DNA from 3 places in the Geodermatophilus sp. SYSU D00867 genome. Region 1 is predicted to be linked to each of the others. Evidence: predicted binding sites of a transcription regulator. Region 1 holds the regulator's gene; each other region holds the start of a gene.

Region 1 (6,014 bases):
CCAGATCGGCGGCCGCGGGACGATCCTCATCGTGCTCGCCGCCCTGGTCGGCTGGCTGTGCCTGCGGGAACGGACGCTGCTGCCGCTGGTGCGGGTGGTCACGGCGCTGGCGCTGCTCACCGTCGTCGTCTACGCGTTCAAGTTCGGCACCGGCCGCACCGCGCCCGCCTATCCCGGCTCCTTCTTCCACCGCGACGGCGCCAGCTACCCCTCCGGGCACGTGGCCAACGCGGTGCTCATGTGGGGCGTGGCGCGCTGGCAGGCGGTCGAGTACGGGCTCGGGCCGCGGGTGCAGCGCACGCTGTGGTGGCTGGCCGTCGTCGGGCCGGTGGCCACCGGGATCGCGATGGTCTCGCTGGACTTCCACTGGGTCACCGACGCCGTGGTGGGCGCGGCCGTCGGGCTGCTGCTGCTGGGCGTGGTCCACGCACTGGACGCGCTGGTGCTGTCACGCTGGGCGAGTGCCCGAGCCGGCCGCCCGTCCGCGTAGCGCCGCCCGGCGGGCACCGGCCGTCCTGCTGACCGCGGGCCTGCTCGCCCTCCCGGCGGCCCCGGCCGGCGCCGAGGAGCCGGCCGCCCCGTCGGTCCGCTGCCAGGTGACCGACCCGCGGCTGGCCGAGCTCTCCGGCCTCGTCGACGTCGGCGACCGGATGCTCGCCGTGGTCGACGGCGGGGACCAGGTGGCCGTGTACGTGCTCGACGACGCGTGCCAGGTGGTCGACGTGACCACCGCGCCGGTGGACCCCTACGACCCCGAGGACCTCGGCGTCGGTCCCGACGGCACCGTGTGGCTGGCCGACACCGGCGACAACACCACGGTCCGGACGACGGTCGCGCTCGTCGCGCTGCGCCCCGACGGCGGGACGGCGCTGTACCGGCTGACCTATCCCGACGGCCCGCACGACGCCGAGGCGCTGCTGCTGGCCCCCGACGGCACCCCGTACGTGGTGACCAAGGAGGTGCTCGGGGCCAGCCACGTCTACCGGCCCGCCGCTCCGCTGGTCGACGGCGGCACGGTCGCGCTGGCCGACGTCGGCACGGTCGCGTTCACGCTCACCGGCACGCCGGGCGGTCCCGTGGGCCGGGCCGGTCAGCTGCTGGTCACCGGCGGGGCGGTCGCCCGCGACGGCAGCCGCATCGCGCTGCGCACGTACACCGACGCCTACGTCTGGCCGCTGACCGGTGCCGACGTCCCGGGGGCGCTGGCCGGCGAGCCGGTGCGGATCGCGCTGCCCGAGGCGCCGCAGGGGGAGGCGGTGTCGTTCACCGCGGACGGCCGCGCGCTGCTGCTGGCGGGCGAGGGCGTGCCCGGGGACGTCACCGCGGTACCGGTCCCGGCGGGGTCCGCGCCGCCCGCGCCGGCAGGGTCCGACGCCGCCGACACCTCGCCGTCGGCGCTGCTCGGGGGGGACCCCGCGGGCCTCTCGCCGGTGACCGCGGGCGTGGCCGCCGCCGTCGTCGCGACCGCGCTGGTGTGGATCGGCGGGCGACTGCGCCGCCGCCGGTCCGGTGGTCCGCCCGCCGGCGCCTGAGCTCCGGCGCCGGCGGGGGACCTGCGGCTCAGACCCGCCGCAGGACCGTGACGACGCGGCCGAGGATGGTGGCCTCGTCGCCGGGGATCGGCTCGTAGGCCGGGTTGTGCGGCAGCAGCCAGACGTGCCCGTCGCGGCGCTTGTAGGTCTTCACGGTGGCCTCGCCGTCGAGCATCGCGGCGACGATCTCGCCGTTCTCGGCGGTGGGCTGCTGACGGACGACCACCCAGTCGCCGTCGCAGATGGCCGCGTCGACCATCGAGTCGCCGGCGACGCGCAGCATGAACAGCGTGCCCTCGCCGACGAGCTCGCGGGGCAGCGGGAAGACGTCCTCGACGGCCTGCTCGGCGAGCACCGGGCCACCGGCCGCGATCCGCCCGACCAGCGGCACGTAGGTCGGGGCGGCCGAGCCGTCGGCGGCCGCGGCGGGTGCCGCCGGGGCGGCCTCGCCCGCGGTCTCGCCGGGCAGCCGCACGTCGAGCGCGCGGGGCCGGTTGGGGTCGCGCCGCAGCCAGCCCTTCTTCTGCAGCACCGACAGCTGGTGGGCGACCGACGACGCCGACGACAGGCCGACCGCCTCGCCGATCTCGCGGACCGAGGGCGGATAGCCCCGCCGCTCGATCGAGTCGCGGATGACCTCGAGGACCCGGCGCTGGCGCTGGGTCAGGCCGTCACCGGCCTCCCCGCGGTCGGGGAAGGTGCGCACGGCGCCCGTGCCGTCCGTGCCGGCGCCGCGCTCCGCGGCCGGACGGCGGGTCGCCGTGCCGCCGCCCCGGGTGCCCTGGCCGGTCCCGCTCGTGCCCGCCACGTCTCCTCCTCGCCGGCCGCGTCCCCGCGGCCCGTCCGTCGCCCTCCCGGCCCGGGGGCCGGTCGGCGGGCGGTGCGCCCGCACGGACCGTAGCGCGCCGGCGCCGCAGGTTCAAACGTGTGTTCGAAGGACACGCCGCGCCGCTCTCGCACTCGTCGGACCCGTGCGGTAGACATCCGGACAGACGTTCGATCGAACACGCGTTCGAAGCGTTCGACCCGATCAGGAGGAGCGGTCATGGGCAGCGTGCGGCAGGCAGTGCTCGAGTTCGACGCGGCGGTCCGGGTCCCGTGGCGGCCGCCGCTCCGCGGGGAGGTCGCGACCGCGTCCGCCGGCGCACGCCGGTCCGCGTCCCCGGGTGGCGCCGGCCGGCCGGCGCAGCGCGCCGCCCTGCCGGGCTCCGGTCCCCGCGTCACCGGGCACCTGCGGCCGGTGCCCGACCGTCCCGCCGCGGCTCCCGCGCGCACCGCCGGCCCGGCCGCCGAGGGGCCGCGCACCCGCCGCGACCCGGCCCGCCCGAGCGGGCGGCCGGTGCGCTCGGAGCCCGCCCGGGCCGCCGTCCGCGCGCGGTGCGCACCGGCCCCGGCGCCGGTGCGGCTGACCCGCCGCGGGCGCCGCCTGGTCACCGTGCTGGTCCTCGCCGCCGGCGTCGGCGGCGCCGCCCTCGGCTGCGGATTCCTCGCTCCCGACGACGGCCTGCGCCTGGCCGGCGAGAGCAGTGTCGTGGTCGAGAGCGGTGACACGGTGTGGTCGATCGCCGCGGAGGTCGCCGGCGCCGGCCAGGACGTGCGCGCGGTGGTCGACGCGATCCAGGCGCTCAACGACCTGGAGGGGGCGGTCGTCGTCCCCGGGCAGGTGCTGCGCCTGCCGTAGGCGCTCCGCCCGGCGTCGTCGTCACGAGAAGTGACGAGAGCGCGCCGGTGACTTCGTCAACCCTCCGGGCCCGGTCGTTGACGGTCCGGAGTCATCAGGACACTTACGGTCAGGAGCGTGTCAGCAGCCGTGGACAGCAGCGCAGCGGTGACCTTCCGCTCCCCGCAGGACGTCGAGGTCCTCGTGGACGGCGCCTGGGTGCCGGGCGCCATGCTCGGCTGGCGGCACGACGCGACCGGCGGCTGCGAGGCCCGGGTCCGGCTGCGCGACGCCGGGGTGGCCGTGGGGGAGCAGGACGCCTGGGTGGACCTGGTCGCCGTCCGGCTGCCCGAGCGGCACCTGACGCTGGCGTCCGGCCGCGCGAACGGTGCCGCCGACGCGGCGGGGACGGTCGTGATGCCGGCCGTCGGCCCGCGCGCCGTCGTCCCGGGGGCGCGCCCCGCGCGCCGGGGCGTCCGCCGGCACGGTGGCGACGTCACCGCCGAGCAGCCCGCCGTCGCCCCGTCCGCCGTGGGCCGGCACCGTGCGCCCGGCGGTTCGGGCCGGCACCGCGCGGCGACCGCCGAGATGCCGGTCGTCACCTGCCCGGCCCCGGCCGGCGGTGCGGTCGCCGACGAGCCGGACATGCTGACCCGCCCGATCCGGCTCGGTGACCTGGTGCCCCACCCCCGCGGCGGTCGTCCCGCCGTCCGCCCCACCGCCTGACCCGTCGCCGGGGCGTGTCCCCGGCGGTCCTTCCGGCACACCTCCACCGGCGTCCCCGGGAGGCGCCTGCGCGCCCTCCGGGTGCCCGCCCGCGTCCTGCCGGCTGCGGCCGGGTACACCCGCACGACCCCTCCCGCGCGCCGACACGCGCGGTACCCCGGCGTGTCGTGTGACGGGAGGGGTCCCTGCTCGCGCCTGGTCACCACGGGGTCACGGCCGGATCTCGGTGGAAGAGACACGCGGGTTCTCGTCTTGCAGATGTAGTGGAGCGCGGCCTACTGTCCCCCTACATCTAGTAGTTGCACCGATGGAAGTCCTCCACAGGCCGTCCTCAGGACCTCCACGGGGTGTCCACCGGATGTCCCCAGAGGGGTCCACAGACAGACGCAGGCGGGCGGGTCCGGCAGGACCGGACGAGCCCGCCGGCACGAGCCGCCCGAACCGGGTCCCCGGTCCGGGCGGGTCTTCCGCGGAGGGAGGTGAACCGCAGTGCGCTGCCCGTTCTGCCACAACCCCGACAGCCGCGTGATCGACTCGCGCGAGGCCGACGAGGGGGCCACCACCCGTCGCCGCCGCTCGTGCCCGGCCTGCGGCCGCCGGTTCACCACCGTCGAGGAGGCGGTGCTCGCCGTCGTCAAGCGCAGCGGGGTGAGCGAGCCGTTCAACCGGACCAAGGTCGTCGCCGGCGTGCGGCGTGCCTGCCAGGGCCGGCCGGTCGACGAGGACCAGCTCCAGCAGCTGGCCCAGCAGGTCGAGGACGCCATCCGCGCCAGCGGCGTGGCCGAGGTCCCCAGCCACGAGGTGGGGCTGGCCATCCTGCAGCCGCTGCGCGAGCTCGACGAGGTCGCCTACCTGCGCTTCGCCAGCGTCTACCGCGCCTTCACCTCGGTCGAGGACTTCGAGAAGGAGATCACCGAGCTGCGGGCCCGCCACCACCGCGGCGGCACCCCGCCGCTGCCCGGGCTGCAGATCGAGCCGCCGGCGCCGCGCCGCCGGGGCTCCGCCCGCACCCCCTCCACCGCCCGCGACGGCTGACCGCCGCCCGCGCGACCAGACGTGCGCCGGCAGCGTCGCCGGCCCTCTCAGCACCACCGGAACCGTCAGCAGGACCAGATAGGAACAGGGTGGCTCTCTTCCCCAGCCGCCCGTACCACTCACCGAGGGAGAGCTCGTGACCGAGATCGAGGACCGCCCGGCAGGCCGTACGCGCCGGGCCGCCAAGGCGCCGACCAGGGGGAAGGGCCTGAAGGTCAAGCGGGTCTACACGACCGCCGGCGTCCACCCGTACGACGAGGTGACGTGGGAGCGTCGCGACGTCGTCATGACCAACTGGCGTGACGGCTCGATCAACTTCGAGCAGCGCGGCGTCGAGTTCCCCGCCGAGTGGAGCATCAACGCCACCAACATCGTCACCACGAAGTACTTCCGCGGCGCCGTCGGCACCCCGCAGCGGGAGACCAGCCTGCGTCAGCTCATCGACCGGGTGGTGCTCACCTACGGCGCGGCCGGTCGCGAGCACGGCTACTTCGCCACCGAGGGCGACGCCGAGGTCTTCGAGCACGAGCTGACCTGGATGCTGCTGCACCAGGTGTTCAGCTTCAACAGCCCCGTGTGGTTCAACGTCGGCACGAGCGCGCCGCAGCAGGTCAGCGCCTGCTTCATCCTCGCCGTCGACGACACGATGGACTCGATCCTCAACTGGTACCGGGAGGAGGGGCTGATCTTCAAGGGCGGCTCCGGCGCCGGCCTGAACCTCTCCCGCATCCGCTCGTCCAAGGAGCTGCTGTCCTCCGGCGGCACCGCCTCCGGCCCGGTCAGCTTCATGCGCGGCGCCGACGCCTCCGCCGGGACCATCAAGTCCGGTGGCGCCACCCGGCGCGCGGCCAAGATGGTCGTCCTCGACATCGACCACCCCGACATCGAGGAGTTCATCGAGACCAAGGCGCGCGAGGAGGACAAGATCCGCGCGCTGCGGGACGCCGGGTACGACATGGACCTCGGCGGCAAGGACATCACCAGCGTCCAGTACCAGAACGCCAACAACTCGGTCCGGGTCTCCGACGAGTTCATGCGCGCGGTGGAGGACGGCACCGACT
Region 2 (6,014 bases), on a different contig from region 1:
CCTGCGCCTCCTCGCGGCCACGGCCGGCCTGCCGCGGTCGCGGGTCGACGTCGTCCTCGACCTCGCCGGCCTGGCGTCGGTCGCCGACCGGCGGGTCGGCGGCTTCTCGCTCGGCATGGGCCAGCGCCTCGGCGTCGCGACGGCGCTGCTCGGCGACCCGGCCACCGTCGTGCTCGACGAGCCGGTCAACGGCCTGGACCCCGACGGGGTGCTGTGGATCCGCACCCTCACCCGGCAGCTGGCGGCCGAGGGGCGGACCGTGCTCGTCTCCTCCCACCTCATGAGCGAGATGGCGGTGACCGCCGACCACCTGGTCGTCCTCGGCCGGGGTCGGCTGGTGGCCGACGAGCCGGTCGCCGACGTCCTGCAGCGGGCCGGCGGCTCGTCGGTACGGGTCCGCAGCCCGCGCCCCGCCGCGCTCGCGCCGCTGCTGGCCGGCGACGGCGTCGTCCTCTCCTCGCCCGAGCACGGGTTGATCGAGGTGCAGGGGCTCTCGGCCGCCGAGATCGGCGACCGGGCCGGCCGCGCCGGCATCACGCTGCACGAGCTGACCCCCGTGTCGGCCTCCCTCGAGGAGGCGTTCATGGACCTGACCCGCGAGGACCAGGAGTACCGCACGGACGCCCGGCAGGAGGCCCTGGCATGAGCACCGGCACGGCGAGCACCGGCACGGCGAGCACCGGCACGGCGAGCACCGGCACGGCGAGCACCGGCACGGCGGGCACCGGCACCCTCGACGCGCGCCGCCCCCTCGTGGGCCCGGCTCCGCCCCGACCGGCCGGGGGCGGCGTGCGCGGCCTGCTCGCCGGGCAGTGGGTCGCCGTCCGGTCGCTGCGGACCACCTGGTGGTTGCTCGGCGGAGCCGCGCTCGCCCTGGTCCTGTTCGGCCTGCTGTTCACCGCGACGGCGGAGTCGGGTGGACCCGCGGGGCGGGGCGGCCCGCCCGGCCTGGACCTGGCCGACCCGGTCGCCCTGAGCCTCGGCGGCCACAACCTCGCCGGGCTCGTGGTCGGGGTGCTGGGCGTCCTGCTGGTCACCGGCGAGTACACCAGCGGCGCCGTGCGGGTCGTCTTCGCCGCGGTCCCGCAGCGCTGGCCGGTGCTGCTGGCCCGTGCCGTCGTGCTCGCCGCCCTGGCCCTGGTGACCACGTGCCTGGCCGCCCTGGCCGCCTTCCTCGTCGGCCAGGCCGTGCTGGGCGACGCCGGGGTGTCCCTCACCGACGCCGGGGTGGCGCGCACCGTCCTCGGTGCCGCGCTGTACGTGACGGCGATCGGGCTGCTGGGTTCCGGTCTGGGCTGGCTGCTGCGCTCCACCGGGGGCGCGATCGGCACGCTGTTCGCCGTCGTCTTCCTGCTGCCGGTGCTCGGCAGCCTGCTGCCCTCGAGCTGGGGCCCCGACGTCGTCCGGTGGCTGCCCGGACAGGCCGGGTCCAGCGTCGCGCAGCTCGTCACCGGACCCGACGAGCTCGCGCCGTGGACCGGCTTCGCGGTCCTCTGCGGCTACCTCGGGGTGCTGTTCGCGGCGGCGGTGGTGACGGTGCGCCGACGGGACGCGTGAGCTCCCGTCCCGGCCGCGGGGGCGGCACGATGGCGCCCGTGGAGCCGGTGCGGGGGGCGGGCGGGTCGGTGGTGCGGACGGTGGGCCCGGTCGTCGGCGGCGCCCTCCTCTCCGTCGGCCCGCTCGTCCGCTTCGGTGGGCCGACCCCCGCCGAGGTCGCCGTCTCCCTCCTGCTCTGGGCGCTGGCGCTGGCCCGTGCCCGGGCGCCGTTCGCCGCGCTCGTCGCCGGCGTGACGCTGGTGCTCGGCTGGTGGGCCTCGCACGGTCCGGAGCCCCGCGCGCTGCTGCCGGCCGGCGTCGTCGTGTGGTGGCTGCTGGTCTGGGTCGCCGACCGGTGTGAGCCGGTACGCGTCGCCGCCGCCGTCGGGACCTGCCTGCTGGTCCCCCTGGCCGTGGGGGTCGCCGCGCTGGCCGGCCGCCCGGACGGCGCCGCCGTCGTCCCGCTCTCGGCGGTCACCGTGACCGCCGCCGTCGTCGGCCGCAGCCGGCGCACGCGCCGGGCCTATCTGCAGGCCCTGGAGGACCGCGCCGAGCGCGCCGAGCGGGAGCGGGACGCGCAGGCCCGCATCGCCGTCGTCGAGGAGCGCGCGCGGATCGCCCGCGACCTGCACGACGTCGTGGCCCACAACCTGTCGGTCATGACGGCGCTGGCCGACGGCGCCGCTTTCGCGCCCGGCACCGACCAGGCCCGCGCGGCCGTGGCGCAGATCGCCGCCACCGGCCGGGCGGCGCTCGCCGAGATGCACCGCCTCGTGGGCGTGCTGCGCACCGACGGGGACCGGGCGGAGCTGACGCCGGCCCCCGGGCTGGCCGACGTCGGCACCGTCGTCGAGCAGGTGCGCGCCGCCGGCCTGCCCACGGCGCTCACCGTCACCGGGGACCCGGTCCCGCTCACCGCCGGGGCCCAGCTCGCGGTCCACCGGCTGGTGCAGGAGGCGCTGACCAACGTGCTGCGCCACGCCCGCGGCGCCCGGTCGGCCACGGTGCGCCTGGACTGGCACCCGGCCGAGCTGACCGTCGAGGTCGTCGACGACGGCGCGCCCGCCGCAGCAGTCCCCGGCCGGGGCGGCCACGGCCTGGTGGGCATGCGCGAGCGCGTGGCGGCGTGGGACGGGTCGGTCACCGCCGGGCCGCTGCCCGGGGGCGGCTGGCGGGTCGCGGCGGTCCTCCCGCTGTCGGCGGTGCGCGCTGCAGGGGACGGGTCCCCGGTGGCGGCCCCGTGACCACACGGGTCCTCCTCGTCGACGACGAGCCGCTGGTCCGCGTCGGCCTGTCGATGGTGCTGGAGTCGCAGGAGGACCTCACCGTCGTCGGCCAGGCGGGCGACGGCGCCGGGGCGGTCGCCCTGGCCCGCGAGCTGCGCCCCGACGTCGTCGTCATGGACGTGCGGATGCCCGGTGTCGACGGCGTCGAGGCGACCCGCCGCATCGTGGCCGAGGACCTGCCCAGCCGGGTCCTCGTGCTCACCACCTTCGACCTCGACGAGCACGCGTTCGCGGCGCTGCGGGCCGGCGCCAGCGCGTTCCTGCTCAAGAACGCCGAGCCGACCGAGCTGCTGCGCGCCGTCCGCGCCGTCGCCGCCGGGGACGCGGTGGTCTCCCCCCGGGTGACCCGCCGGCTGCTGGAGACCCTCGCCCACCGGCTGCCCGGCGGGACGCCGCCCGACCCCCGGGTCGCGCTGCTCACCGAGCGGGAGCTCGAGGTCCTGCGCGCGGTGGCCCGCGGGGAGTCCAACGCCGAGATCGCCGAGGCACTGGTGCTGTCGGAGCTGACCGTGAAGACCCACGTCGCCCGGATCCTGGGCAAGCTGGAGGTGCGCGACCGCACCCAGGCGGCGGTGTTCGCACACACCCGCGGGCTGGTCTGACCCGACACCGGTCGGCGCCCGTCCGTGGTGCTCGACTCGAACACGTGTTCGCCCTACAGTGACGGGTGGGTCCACAGGGAGGTCGTCCCTCCACAGGTCGAGTCGGTCACCGGAAAGTGTCAGACCCCCGGCCTAGCGTTCCCCTCCGACACCGCATCGACTCCACGACACGCGACTTCCCGAAGGTGAGCACCATGGCAACGCTCGACCGCGACAAGGCCCTCGACATGGCCCTCGCCCAGATCGACAAGCAGTTCGGCAAGGGCTCGGTCATGCGCCTGGGCGACAGCACCGCGCAGGCGATCAAGGTCATCCCGACCGGCTCGATCGCCCTCGACATCGCGCTCGGCATCGGCGGCCTGCCCCGCGGCCGCATCATCGAGGTCTACGGCCCGGAGGCCTCCGGCAAGACCACGGTCGCCCTGCACGCGGTGGCCAACGCCCAGGCCGCCGGCGGCATCGCGGCCTTCATCGACGCCGAGCACGCGCTCGACCCGGAGTACGCCCGGGCCATCGGCGTCGACACCGACGCGCTGCTGGTCAGCCAGCCCGACACCGGTGAGCAGGCCCTCGAGATCGCCGACATGCTGATCCGCTCCGGCGCGCTCGACATCATCGTCATCGACTCCGTGGCGGCCCTCGTGCCCCGCGCCGAGATCGAGGGCGAGATGGGTGACAGCCACGTCGGCCTGCAGGCCCGCCTCATGAGCCAGGCGCTGCGGAAGATCACCGGTGCGCTGAACAACTCGGGCACCACCGCGATCTTCATCAACCAGCTGCGCGAGAAGGTCGGCATCGTCTACGGCTCGCCCGAGGTGACCACCGGTGGCCGCGCGCTGAAGTTCTACTCGTCGGTCCGCCTGGACGTCCGCCGGATCGAGACCCTCAAGCAGGGCACCGAGGCCGTCGGCAGCCGGGTCCGCGTCAAGGTCGTCAAGAACAAGGTCGCCGCGCCGTTCAAGCAGGCCGAGCTCGACCTGCTGTGGGGCGTCGGGTTCAGCCGCGAGGGCGGCCTCATCGACGCCGGCGTCGAGCAGGGCTTCATCCGCAAGTCCGGTGCCTGGTACACGTACGAGGGCGACCAGCTCGGCCAGGGCAAGGAGAACGTCCGCACGTTCCTCCGCGACAACCCCGACCTCGCCGACGAGATCGAGAAGAAGGTCAAGGAGAAGCTGGGCATCGGCCCGCAGGTCGACGCCCCGGCCGCTGACCCGGTCGACTTCTGAGCGACCTCGTGACCGGCTGGTCCGGCCCGGCCCCCGAGGAGGCCGGGCCCGAGCAGGCCGATCGCCCCGCAGGCCGCCGCGCCCGGGGAGCCCGCCAGCCGGGCTCCCCGGGCCGGGGTGGGCGCGGGCGGCGGCGGTCCGGGCCGTCCCCTGACCCGGACGGCCCGGCCGCCGCCGGTGCGGGGACCGCACCCGTCCCCTGGGACCGCGACGCCGACGACCCGGGGGACCCGGAGTCGGTGGCCCGGGCCATCTGCCTGCGGGCCCTGACCGGCGCGGCCAGGACCCGCCGGCAGCTGGCCGACCTGCTCGAGCGCCGCGGCGTCCCGGAGGAGGCCGCGACCGCGGTCCTCGACCGGTTCGGCGACGTCGGGCTCATCGACGACGCCGCCTTCGCCCGCGCGTGGGTGAGCTCCCGGCAGGCCGGCCGCGGCCTGGCCCGGCGGGCGCTGCGCGCCGAGCTGCGCGCCAAGGGCGTCGACGGCGAGGACGCCGAGCAGGCCCTCGCGCAGGTCGACGAGGAGGACGAGCGGGCCGCCGCCCGCCACCTGGTGGAGCGCCGGCTCCCGGCGCTGCGCCGGGTGGACCGGGTCACCGCCACCCGCCGGCTGGTCGGGATGCTCGCGCGCAAGGGCTACAACGGCGGCCTGGCCGCGGGCGTGGTGCGCGAGGTCATGGACGAGACCGGCTTCGGCACCGACCCCGACGAGGACTCCGCGGGCTGGGACGACGCCGACCTCTGACGGGCCCGTCCCCGTCCGTCCACGGAACGCCAGCGGCCGGCCGCCCTCGGGGCGACCGGCCGCTGTCCGTCCGGAGTGGGGTCAGCCCGCGAGCGGGGTGGCGACGGCGGGCACCGCCGCGGTCGCCGGCGCGTGCGCGGGCCCCGGGACCGCCTGGGCCCTCTGCAGCGGCATCGCCTGGGTCGGCAGGCCGGCCGCCGCGGGCCGGCCGGTCCACGCGGTGAGGTCCACGGCGACGCCGTCGGGCGCCTCGTCGTCGGCCACCAGCCACTCGCCCTCGTCGCCCACCCGGGCGGCCAGCCACTGCTGGATCTGCTGCTCGAACGTGCGGTCGGGCAGCACGGCCGGCCGGCTGACCGGGCCGAGGAAGGTCAGGTCGCGCTCGCTGCCGTCGGCGGCGCGCAGCACCACCCGGCAGCGGGCCCGCCGGTGCCGGGCCGGCGGCACGGCCTCGCGGACCACGGCGGTCTGGGCACCGGCGGCGACGGCGAACTGCACGGCGGCCGCGCGCAGGCGGGTCACGAAGTCCTGGGCGACGTCGACCTGTCCCTCGGGCAGGCGCACCACCGAGGGCAGCGGCGGCACGGCGGGGCGGAGAGCGGTGTCCACGGGTCCCCTCTC
Region 3 (6,014 bases), on a different contig from region 1:
CCGCCCGCCGCGGGCGCCGCCCCGTCGGCCACCGTCGACATCCGCGACCTCACCCCGCCGCTGGTGTCGGTCGACCCCGGCGGGACGGTCACCTTCACCAACCGGATCGAGCCGAAGACGGTGCAGGTCGGCGGCGGCGGGCTGCTGCCCTCGCTGGTCACCGTGCAGGTGTTCACCGACGTCACGCTGGGCCTGCCCTCGGGCCCGGAGCCGCTGCCGGAGGACGCCGGCGTCACCGAGCGCTTCGACACCACGTGCCTCACCTGCACGATCACCTACACGTACCGGGTCGTCGTCCCGAACGCCTCGATCGTCGGGAGCGCGCTGAACACCGTCACCACCCGGGCGCTGAGCACGCTGCCGCAGACCCAGCCGGTCACCTACGACGGCCGGCAGACGACGGTGCAGATCGGCGTCCCGACGCCGTTCCTCGTCACCACGCTGCTGCCGCTGCCGGACCTGCCCTCGGTCGGCCTGCCGCGGCTGCCGACCGTCGACGTCCCGCTGCCCTCCCTCCCGTCGCTCCCGGCCCCGGCCCCCACCGGCCCCACCGCGCCGCAGGCCCCGGCCGCCGCCCCGGAGGCCCCCGCGGCCGCCCGGGGGGTCGACGGCGACGCCTACTCCTACGACCTCGGCGGCGGCGCGGCGCGGATGGCGCCCTCCGGCGGCGGGTCCGCGGCCTTCGACCCGTCGCGGCTGGCCGGCTCCCCGTCGGGCACCGCGTCCGGCAGCGGCGGCACCGACGGCTCCGGCGGGGTCGCCGGCGGCCACGACGGTGCCGCGGTGCCGGTCTCCGGCGGGCTCGGCGGGCTCGACGGCGGCGCGCTCGACGAGGAGAGCAGCACGGTGAGCGCCGACGGCGCCCCGTCCGGCCCGGCCCTGCCGCCCGCCGCGCCGGTCGCCGTCGTCGCGCTGGCCGGCAGCACGGCCGCGCTGGTCCGCACCTCCCGGGCGGTCCGCTCCCGCTGACCCCGGCGGGGGCCGGCGGCCGCGCTGGTACCCTCGGGGGGCGCGTCCCGTGTGCCGTCCGAGGCAGGCAGGGCGCGCGACGCGTGTACGACCCTCCTGCTGCAGACGTCCTGCAGCCGCCCAGACCAGAGGAGGTGGGGTTCTCCGTGCGTCACTACGAACTGATGGTCATCCTCGACCCCGACCTGGAGGAGCGCACGATCGCTCCCTCCCTCGACCGGTTCCTGACCGTCGTCACCAACTCCGGTGGCACCGTCAAGACCGAGATCTGGGGCCGGCGCCGCCTGGCCTACGAGATCAAGAAGCACGTCGAGGGCATCTACGCCGTCGTCGACATCCAGGCCGAGCCCGCCGCGGTCGCCGAGCTCGACCGTCAGCTCAACCTGAACGAGTCGGTCCTGCGGACCAAGCTGCTCCGGCCCGAGGTCCACTGACCATGGCCGGCGAGACCGTCATCACCGTCATCGGCAACCTGACCTCCGACCCGGAGCTGCGGTTCACGCCGTCGGGGGCCGCGGTCGCCAACTTCACGGTCGCCTCGACGCCGCGCACCTTCGACCGGCAGTCGCAGGAGTGGAAGGACGGCGAGGCGCTGTTCCTCCGCTGCAACGTCTGGCGGCAGGCGGCCGAGAACGTGGCCGAGTCCCTCACCCGCGGTTCGCGGGTCATCGTCTCGGGGCGCCTCAAGCAGCGCTCGTTCGAGACGAAGGAGGGCGAGAAGCGCACCGTCGTCGAGCTTGAGGTCGACGAGATCGGCCCCTCGCTGCGCTACGCCACCGCGAAGGTCACCCGGGCCTCCCGCGGTGAGGGTGGCGGCGGCGGTGGCGGTTTCGGCGGCGGTGGCGGTGGCGGCGGTTTCGGCGGCGGCGCGAGCGACCCGTGGTCGACGCCCGCCGGCCCGTCCGACGAGCCGCCCTTCTGAGAAAGGACCCCCTCGCTCCCCACGCCTCGCTCCGCTCGGCGCGGGCCCCTGCGAGGGGGCCGGTCCATCACCTCACCACGCTCTAGCCGTACCTGGAGAACCCAGTGCCCAAGCCCCCCGTGCGCAAGCCCAAGAAGAAGGTCTGCCAGTTCTGCAAGGACAAGGCGACCTACATCGACTACAAGGACACGACGCTGCTGCGGAAGTTCATCTCCGACCGCGGCAAGATCCGTGCCCGCCGCGTGAGCGGCAACTGCAGCCAGCACCAGCGGGACGTCGCCACGGCCGTCAAGAACAGCCGTGAGATGGCCCTGCTGCCCTACACCTCGACGGCGCGCTGACCATGAGCACGATGAAGCTGATCCTGACGCAGGAGGTCACCGGTCTCGGGTCCTCCGGTGACACCGTCGAGGTCAAGGGCGGCTACGGCCGCAACTACCTCCTGCCCCGCGGCCTGGCCATCGTCGCCACCCGCGGTGCCGAGAAGCAGGTCGAGTCGCTGCGCCGGGCGCGTGCCGCCCGCGAGGTGCGGTCGCTCGAGGAGGCCCAGGCCGTGGCCGGCCGCCTCTCCGGCCTGACCGTCCGGGTGCCCGCCCGCTCCGGCGACGGCGGCCGCCTGTTCGGCCGCGTCACCACCGCCGACGTCGCCGCGGCCGTCACGGCCGCCGGCGGCCCGGAGCTGGACCGCCGCCGCATCGAGCTGCCGAGCAGCATCAAGACCACCGGCAAGCACACCGTCACCGTGCGGGTGCACCCGGAGGTCACGACGACCCTCCCCATCGAGGTCGTCGCCGGCTGAGGAGGCCGCAGCACCGCCCGCGAGGGGCGTCGGACACCCGTCCGGCGCCCCTCGCGGCGTCTCCGGGGCCGGACCGCGTCCTCCGTCGTCCCGGACCCCCCGACGGCGCGGGGCGGCGCCGGACGCACCCCGGACGGCGGCCGTCGTGGACGCATCCCGGCCGGCCGCCGGGCGGCTGTGACGGCTGCGCCGGACGGGACGACACGACACGCCCGGAGCCCCCGGCGCGCCGACTTTCTCGTGTCCACAGCCGGTGGGTGGCCGCGGTGCAGGTGACGCCCGCGGGACCGCGGCACGACGGGCCGGTGTCCTCCCCGTCTCCACATGTCGACTCCGGCTGTCCACCGACTTGTCCACAAGTTGTGCAGAACGCGGCCCACACGGGTGTTGGACGGGTCCGTCCCCGCTTCCTAACGTCGTCTCCTGCGCCGGACCTCCGCGAACTGTCGGTGGCTCCGGGTAGTGATGTCCTCGAACGCGTGTTCGAGCGGCACGCGAGGCGTCCTGGTGCTTCCCCCACCGGGCCCCGGCCGGGCGGCCGGGGTCTGTACGCGCGCGCGTGCCCCGAGAGAGGGAGGTACCCAGGTGGCGGTGGCCGACGACTTCAGCCGGCCGCAGGCGACGGCGCCGGAGTACGACCGGCAGCCGCCGCAGGACGTCGCGGCCGAGCAGTCGGTGCTGGGCGGCATGCTGATGAGCAAGGACGCCATCGCCGACGTCGTGGAGCAGCTGACCGGCAACGACTTCTACCGGCCGGCGCACCAGCTGATCTACGACTGCATCCTCGACCTGTACGGCCGGGGTGAGCCGGCCGACGCCATCACCGTCGCCGCGGAGCTCAACCGCACCGACCAGCTGTCCAAGATGGGCGGCGCGGTCTACCTGCACACGCTCATCGCCTCGACGCCGACGGCGGCCAACGCGGGCTACTACGCCCAGATCGTGGCCGAGCAGGCCACCCTGCGCCGCCTGGTCGAGGCCGGCACCCGCGTGGTGCAGCTGGGCTACGGCGCGGCCGGTGGGCGGGGCGACGTCGACGACATCGTCGACCGCGCGCAGCAGGAGATCTACGAGGTCACCGAGAAGCGGATGAGCGAGGACTACTCGCGCCTCGAGGACGTCCTGCAGCCGACGATGGACGAGCTCGACGCCATCGCCTCCCGCGGCGGCACCGCCCGCGGCGTGCCCACCGGCATCCGCGACCTCGACGAGCTGACCAACGGCCTGCAGGCGGGCCAGATGGTCGTCATCGCCGCCCGGCCCGGTGTGGGCAAGTCGACGCTGGGTCTGGACATCGCGCGGTCGGCCACCGTCAAGCACCACATGCCGGCCGTCATCTTCTCGCTCGAGATGAGCAAGCACGAGATCACCATGCGTCTGCTGTCGGCCGAGGCGAAGGTGCCGCTGCACCACATGCGCGCCGGCACGCTGTCAGACGAGGACTGGTCGAAGCTGGCCCGCCGGATGGGCGAGGTGGCCGACGCCCCGCTCTACATCGACGACTCGCCCAACATGACGATGATGGAGATCCGGGCCAAGGCGCGGCGGCTCAAGCAGCGCAACGACCTCAAGCTCGTGGTCATCGACTACCTCCAGCTCATGACGTCGGGCAAGCGCGTCGAGAGCCGCCAGCAGGAGGTCTCGGAGTTCTCCCGCGCGCTGAAGCTGCTGGCGAAGGAGCTCGAGGTCCCGGTCATCGCGATGTCGCAGCTCAACCGCGGGTCCGAGCAGCGTCAGGACAAGAAGCCGATGCTGTCGGACCTCCGTGAGTCCGGCTCGATCGAGCAGGACGCCGACATGGTCATGATGATCCACCGCGAGGACATGTACGAGAAGGAGAGCCCGCGGGCCGGCGAGGCCGACATCATGCTGGTCAAGCACCGCAACGGCCCGACGGCCAACGTCACCGTCGCCTTCCAGGGCCACTACAGCCGCTTCGTCGACATGGCGAACTGACCGGCCGCGCCGATGCGCAGGAGGGCCCGGGACCGTCGTGGTCCCGGGCCCTCCGTGCGTCCGCGGCGCTGCCGCGCCGGACCTCGGACCCCACCGACGAGATCGACGAGATCCAGGACTTCTGCCGGCGCGGCACCCACGTCCGCACCCGCGAGGCGATCGAGGCCGCGGCCTCCCGGACGTGACGGCCCCGTCCGGGGCCGGGAGGGCGTCCTCCCGGCATCCCGGGCGGGGACGGACCGGTCCTGACCTGCGACTTCCCGTGATCGTCTTGTGATCCGAGTCACCGGAGACTAGGAAGAGGCGCCCCCTTTCCTCCCACCTGGAGACGCCTTGCAGCAACGACGCTGGCACCGCGCGACGACGTCGCTCGTCGGTGCGCTGGCCTTCACGGCCGCCCTCTCGGTCACCGCGCCCCCCGCACTCGCCGACCCGCAGAAGGCCGAGCCGGTCTCGGTCTTCCCGTCCGACACCCTCACCGTGCGCGACCCCGCCCAGCTGACCGGGCGGCGGGTGGACCTGCCGACGTCCGGCTGCGGCGCGCCGATCAGCTGCGGCCTGGTCCAGCAGCTCAACCAGCTCGACGGTTTCGACCTGGACCCGCGGCTGGCGATCCGCTTCAGCGAGCCGGTCGACGTGGCCACCGCCGCCGCGCAGATCACGGTCCAGGAGGACCGCGGCGGCTGGCGGACCGGCGTCGACCGCGTCGTGTGGGACCCGGCGACCAGCACGCTCTACGCCCACCCGGCGCAGCAGCTCGCGCCCGGCACGACCTACCGGGTCAAGGTCCAGGGCGGCCCGACCATCAAGGCCGCCCAGGAGACCTTCACCACGTTGTCGGCCACCGACGGGCTGCAGGACCTGCAGCGGCAGATCGACAGCGGCAGCGCCTTCCGCGCCGTCGGGATCGACCGCCCGGGCCTGCAGGTCCAGGGCGTCTTCCCCGCCGCCGGGACGACGGTGAAGTGGGCCACCGACCGCGGCGTCACCGACCCCGCGGCGACCGACGTGCCCGTCCCGACGGCGGCCCTCGGCGGCTCGATCGTCTTCGGCACGTTCCAGGCGCCGTCCTGGCTCACCCCCGACGTCACGATCCCCCAGACGCCGACGCGCGACGGCGGCCCGCGGCCGGTCGAGGCCGAGCGGCTGCCCTTCGTCGCCGTCCTGCCGCCCGGGCAGGCCCCGGCCGGCGGCTGGCCGGTCGCGGTGTTCGGCCACGGGTTCACGAGCTCGACCAACGCCGTGTTCCTCGCAGCCGTGGAGAACGCGAAGAACGGCATCGCCACCATCGGCACGAACGTGGTCGGCCACGGCTTCGGCCCGGACAGCGCCTGGCAGGTGACCAGCGGCGGCACGACGACGACCATC

The links. Region 1 encodes LexA, which represses DNA repair genes until DNA is damaged. Its sites were predicted from a motif close to TCGAACANNTGTTCGA; they were not measured.
Region 2: the regulator LexA is predicted to act here: its motif matches at 3,461-3,476, upstream of recA (recombinase RecA).
Region 3: the regulator LexA is predicted to act here: its motif matches at 3,162-3,177, upstream of dnaB (replicative DNA helicase).

What each region holds. Positions count from the first base shown of each region.
Region 1 is NZ_JBJGZC010000021.1:6,513-12,526, forward strand. It holds gene ACI8AK_RS18535 (phosphatase PAP2 family protein) at 1-490, shown strand, start outside; gene ACI8AK_RS18540 (hypothetical protein) at 462-1,532, shown strand; gene lexA (transcriptional repressor LexA) at 1,561-2,340, opposite strand; gene ACI8AK_RS18550 (LysM peptidoglycan-binding domain-containing protein) at 2,578-3,213, shown strand; gene ACI8AK_RS18555 (hypothetical protein) at 3,331-3,918, shown strand; gene nrdR (transcriptional regulator NrdR) at 4,408-4,953, shown strand; gene ACI8AK_RS18565 (vitamin B12-dependent ribonucleotide reductase) at 5,090-6,014, shown strand, end outside.
Region 2 is NZ_JBJGZC010000030.1:5,046-11,059, reverse strand. It holds gene ACI8AK_RS21330 (ATP-binding cassette domain-containing protein) at 1-646, shown strand, start outside; gene ACI8AK_RS21325 (hypothetical protein) at 643-1,557, shown strand; gene ACI8AK_RS21320 (sensor histidine kinase) at 1,596-2,780, shown strand; gene ACI8AK_RS21315 (response regulator) at 2,777-3,424, shown strand; gene recA (recombinase RecA) at 3,619-4,650, shown strand; gene ACI8AK_RS21305 (regulatory protein RecX) at 4,890-5,393, shown strand; gene ACI8AK_RS21300 (hypothetical protein) at 5,475-6,002, opposite strand.
Region 3 is NZ_JBJGZC010000024.1:47,735-53,748, forward strand. It holds gene ACI8AK_RS19740 (hypothetical protein) at 1-969, shown strand, start outside; gene rpsF (30S ribosomal protein S6) at 1,116-1,403, shown strand; gene ACI8AK_RS19750 (single-stranded DNA-binding protein) at 1,406-1,891, shown strand; gene rpsR (30S ribosomal protein S18) at 1,996-2,232, shown strand; gene rplI (50S ribosomal protein L9) at 2,244-2,690, shown strand; gene dnaB (replicative DNA helicase) at 3,282-4,646, shown strand; gene ACI8AK_RS19770 (Ig-like domain-containing protein) at 4,980-6,014, shown strand, end outside.